Regions from separate parts of the Dyella soli genome, predicted to be linked through region 1. Evidence: predicted binding sites of a transcription regulator. Region 1 holds the regulator's gene; the other holds the start of a gene.
The links. The regulator FliA, encoded in region 1, starts transcription of late flagellar genes. The targets are predictions, from matches to a motif close to TAAAGTTTNNCNNNCNNNGGCCGATAA.

Region 1 (2,200 bases):
GCTCGGCGAAGTCGAGCGTGCGGTGCGCGGCCTGCGAACTCATTTCCAGCACGTCCTGCAGGTGCTGGCGCGCGTCGGCGACGCTGCCCGGCACGCCTTCCTGGGCGAGGTCGCCGCCAAGGCGGCGCACGGCATCGTGCAGGTCGCGCGCCAGCACGCCCAGCGCCCGGAACACGCGCTGCTCGCGCTGGCGCACCAGCACGTCCAGGGCCTGTTCGAACGCCGCGCCGTCGGTGCTGTTGAGCAGGTCGTGCAGTTCCGGCGGCAAGGTTTCGCCGGCCATCAGGGATACTTGTGCATTCATGCTGCGGCTCCGCTGGCGGCAAGCCGCTCAAAGATCTTGGCAAGTTTTTCCTGCAGCGTGACGGCGGTGAACGGCTTGACGATGTAGCCGTTCACGCCCGCCTGCGCGGCGGCGATGATCTGGTCGCGGTTGTTCTCGGCGGTGACCATCAGCACCGGCATGCCCTTCAGCGAAGGCTCGGCGCGGATCGCGCGCAGCAGGTCGATGCCGGTCATGTTGGGCATGTTCCAGTCGGTGACGACCAGGTCGAAGGCGTTGGCGCGCAGCATGGTGAGCGCGTTTTCGCCATCGTCGGCCTCCTGGATCAGCGGGTTGCTGAAACCCAGCTCCACCAGCAGGTTGCGAACGATGCGCCGCATGGTGGAAAAGTCGTCCACCACCAGGATCTTCATATTCTTGTCCAAACCACGTTCTCCGCTTGCACCGTGCGGTCCGGTGCGCCAAGCCTCAGGAAATGTCGGGGGTGTTGCTCACGCGTGTTCGCGCCAGCCGGTCATGCGTGCGCGCAACCGGACGATGGCCTGGCCGTGGATCTGGCAGACCCGCGACTCGGTGACACCGAGCACGGCGCCGATCTCTTTGAGGTTCAGTTCCTCTTCGTAATACAGCGACATCACCAGTTGCTCGCGTTCGGGCAGGCTGCCGATGGCATCGACCAGCGCCTCGCGCATGCCGTCATGCTCGACGCTGTCCTGCGGGCCGAGGCTGTCGGCATCGGCGACGTCGAACGCGGCGCCACTGTCCGAGTCGTCCGGCACGGACAGGCTCAGCAAGCGCGCGCTAGCCGCGTCGGCCAGCACCTGGTGGTACTCCTCGGCGCCCATGCCCAGTCGCCGCATCACCTCGGCGTCCTCGGCATCGGCGCCGGTTTCGATCTCGATCTGCCGCACCACCTCGGCCATCTCGCGCACCTTGCGGTGCACCGAACGCGGGGTCCAGTCGGTGCGCCGCAGTTCGTCGAGCATGGCGCCGCGGATGCGGATGCCGGCAAACGTCTCGAAGCTGGCGTTGCGCCCGGTGGCGAAATTACGCGCAGCCTCCAGCAGGCCGATCATGCCGGCCTGGATCAGGTCGCTGACGTCGACGCTGGGCGGCAAGCGGCCCATCAGGTGATAGGCGATCCGTCGCACCAGCGGCGCGTGCTGGCGAACCAGCTCGTCGGCGCTTTGTCTTTGCAGTTGGAGATATTCGGAAGCCACGCTCATCTCTCACCACCCTGTAGCCGCTGCGGCCTGCCTGCTGAAGAAGGCAATGCGGTCCAGCCCCAGTCGCTCGGGTTCACCCCATGTATCGACCGCACCTGCCAATTGCTTGAATGCCTGACCCGAACGACTCGAGGGCCACAGGTCCACGACCGCGCTCTGCCGCTTGATCGCCTGCCGGAGGCGCTCGTCGTGCGGCACCATGCCCATGAACTCCAGCGCCACGTCGAGGAAGCGGTCGCTGACCCGCGCCAGCTTCTGGTGCAGCTGGCGGGCCTCGCCGGCGTTGCGCACCATGTTGGCCACCATGCGGAAGCGCCGCACGCCGAAGTCGCGGCTGAGCACCTTGAGCATGGCGTAGGCGTCGGTGAGCGAAGCCGGCTCGTCGCAGACCACCATCACCACGTCGTCGGCGGCCGCGGCGAACATCGCCACGTTGTCGGACAGGCCGGCGGCGGTATCCACCAGCAGGTAGTCCGGCGTCACCACCAGGTCGTCGAAGGCGCGGATCACCGCCGCATGCTCCCCGTTGCTCAGCTGGGCGAGGCGGCGCGTGCCGGAGCCGGCCGGCACCACCTTCAGGCCGTGGGGACCGGTGAGCAGCAGGTCCTCGATGCTGCAACTGCCGTCGAGCAGGTGGCCGATGTGGCGCGTTGGGGTGAGCCCGAGCAGCACGTCGATATTGGCCAGGCCC
Region 2 (2,200 bases), on a different contig from region 1:
CCTTCGGCGTCGTCCAACCACCCCGGCCTGGTCATCATCGGCGGAGGTCCCGCCGGACTGATGGCGGCGGAAGTCGCGCGCAACGCCGGTGTGGAGGTGGATCTCTACGAGGCGAAGGGCTCGGTCGGGCGCAAGTTCCTCATCGCCGGCAAAGGCGGCATGAACCTCACCCACGGCGAAGCCAGGGCCGATTTCGTGCAGCGCTACGGCGCACGCGCGCCGGAAGTCGGCCAGTGGCTTGACGATTTCGATGCCGACGCGGTGCGCGCCTGGGCCCGCGGCCTCGGCGTGGAGACGTTCGTGGGCACCTCGGGCCGGGTCTTCCCGCATGATCTGAAGGCCGCCCCGCTGTTGCGCGGCTGGGTCCATCGCCTGCGCGAGAGTGGCGTGCGCTTCCATGTGCATCACCGCTGGACGGGCTGGAACGACGACGGCTCGCTGCGCATGGCCACGCCCGCGGGCGAGCTCGCCATCCGGGCCGACGCCGTGGTGCTGGCGCTGGGTGGCGGCAGCTGGCCACAACTGGGTTCCGATGGCGCCTGGCAAACCTGGCTGGCCGCGCGTGGCGTGGCCATGACGCCGCTGGTGCCGGCCAACTGCGGCTTCGACATCGGCTGGAGCGAGCACATCGCCGGCCGCCACGCCGGGGCGCCGCTCAAGCCCGTGTCGATCCATTTTCGCGATGCCGCCGGCACCGAGCATGCGCGCCAGGGCGAGTGCGTGATCACCGCCACCGGCATCGAAGGCAGTCTGATCTACGCGTTCTCCGGCCCGCTGCGCGACGCCATCGCCGCGCACGGCGAAGCCAGGCTCGCGCTCGACCTCGCTCCCGACCGCACGCTGGAGCGCCTGTGCCGCGATCTGGCGCGACCCCGCGGCAGCCATTCGATGAGCGACCACCTGCGCCGGCAGACCGGCCTGACCGGCGTGAAGGCGGCCTTGCTGCACGAAGTGCTCACCCGCGAGCAGTTCCACGACACTGACACCCTCGCGCGCACCATCAAGCGCCTGCCGCTGCGGCTGGAAAAGGCGCGCCCGATCGAAGAGGCCATCAGCAGCGCCGGCGGCGTGCGCCTGGAAGCGCTGGACCAGCAGATGATGCTCACGGCCGTGCCCGGTACGTTCTGCGCCGGCGAGATGCTCGACTGGGAAGCACCGACCGGCGGCTACCTGTTCACCGCCTGCTTCGCCAGCGGACGTCGCGCGGGCCTGGCCGCCGCCAGCCGGATCAAGCACTTGCAGGCGCAGCCTGCGGGCTGAGGCTCGCGTCGCAGGATCGCCGGACCGCGCTACATCTTTTCCGCCACCCGCCGATACAGAAGCGGAGCGAAGGCGGGACTGACGTGGGAGCGGGAAGCACGATGACGGGCAACTGGTGGCGGTTCTTCGCACGCGAACGCACGCCTGTACCACAGGCGCCGCGCGAGCCTGCGTCGGGCAAGCCCGGCGCGCCCGCGCCCGTTCCCGCCGCGCACGGCAGCGTGTCGGGCGACGAGATCGAGGAGCGCTTTCATCGCTTCATCCTGAACCTGCCAGCGAGCACCAGCGACGAGGCGAACCTGGCCCACGAACAGGCCGTGCTGCAGCGCCTGCGCGAGCTGTGCGACAGCGGCCGCTTCGACGTGCGCAGCCTGCCGCGCATGCCGTCCGTGCTGCCGCAGCTGATGCGTGCGATGAAGAGCGACAACCTCAACGGCGCGCAACTGGCCAACCTGATCCGCCGTGATCCGGTGCTGGTCGGCGAGGTGATGCGCGTCACCGGCAGCGTGACCTACCGCACCGCCCATCCGGTCGGCAGCCTGCAGCACGCCGTGGTGCTGCTCGGCCAGATCGGCCTGCGCCATGTGGTGTCGGTCTACGTGATGAAACCGATCCTGGTGGCCAGCGCAGGCGCCCGGGGGCAGATCGTGGGGCAGCGGCTATGGGAACACGCCGAGCGCTGCGCACATGCCGCCGTTTTTCTCAGCAAGGGCCAGTGCGATCCGTTCGAGGCCTATCTGGCGGGCCTGGTCGGTTACAGCGGGGTCGGCGCCGTGGCACGCCTGCTTGATCGGGAAGCGAGCGGCAGCCTGGCGGCCTGCTCGCCAGCCTTCATCGCTGGATGCGCCAGGATCGCCACCCACCTCACCGTGCAGGTCGGCCGTCACTGGGACTTGCCGCCGCTGGTGCTGGACGCGTTGACCGAGCACGCCGAAGCCGA

Region 2: the regulator FliA is predicted to act here: its motif matches at 1,291-1,317, upstream of ACXU4B_RS06765 (HDOD domain-containing protein).

Annotation. Positions count from the first base shown of each region.
Region 1 is NZ_JBTFFU010000002.1:783,251-785,450, reverse strand. It holds gene ACXU4B_RS13925 (protein phosphatase CheZ) at 1-304, opposite strand, end outside; gene cheY (chemotaxis response regulator CheY) at 301-708, opposite strand; gene ACXU4B_RS13915 (RNA polymerase sigma factor FliA) at 775-1,509, opposite strand; gene ACXU4B_RS13910 (MinD/ParA family ATP-binding protein) at 1,513-2,200, opposite strand, start outside.
Region 2 is NZ_JBTFFU010000001.1:1,470,088-1,472,287, forward strand. It holds gene ACXU4B_RS06760 (TIGR03862 family flavoprotein) at 1-1,260, shown strand, start outside; gene ACXU4B_RS06765 (HDOD domain-containing protein) at 1,362-2,200, shown strand, end outside.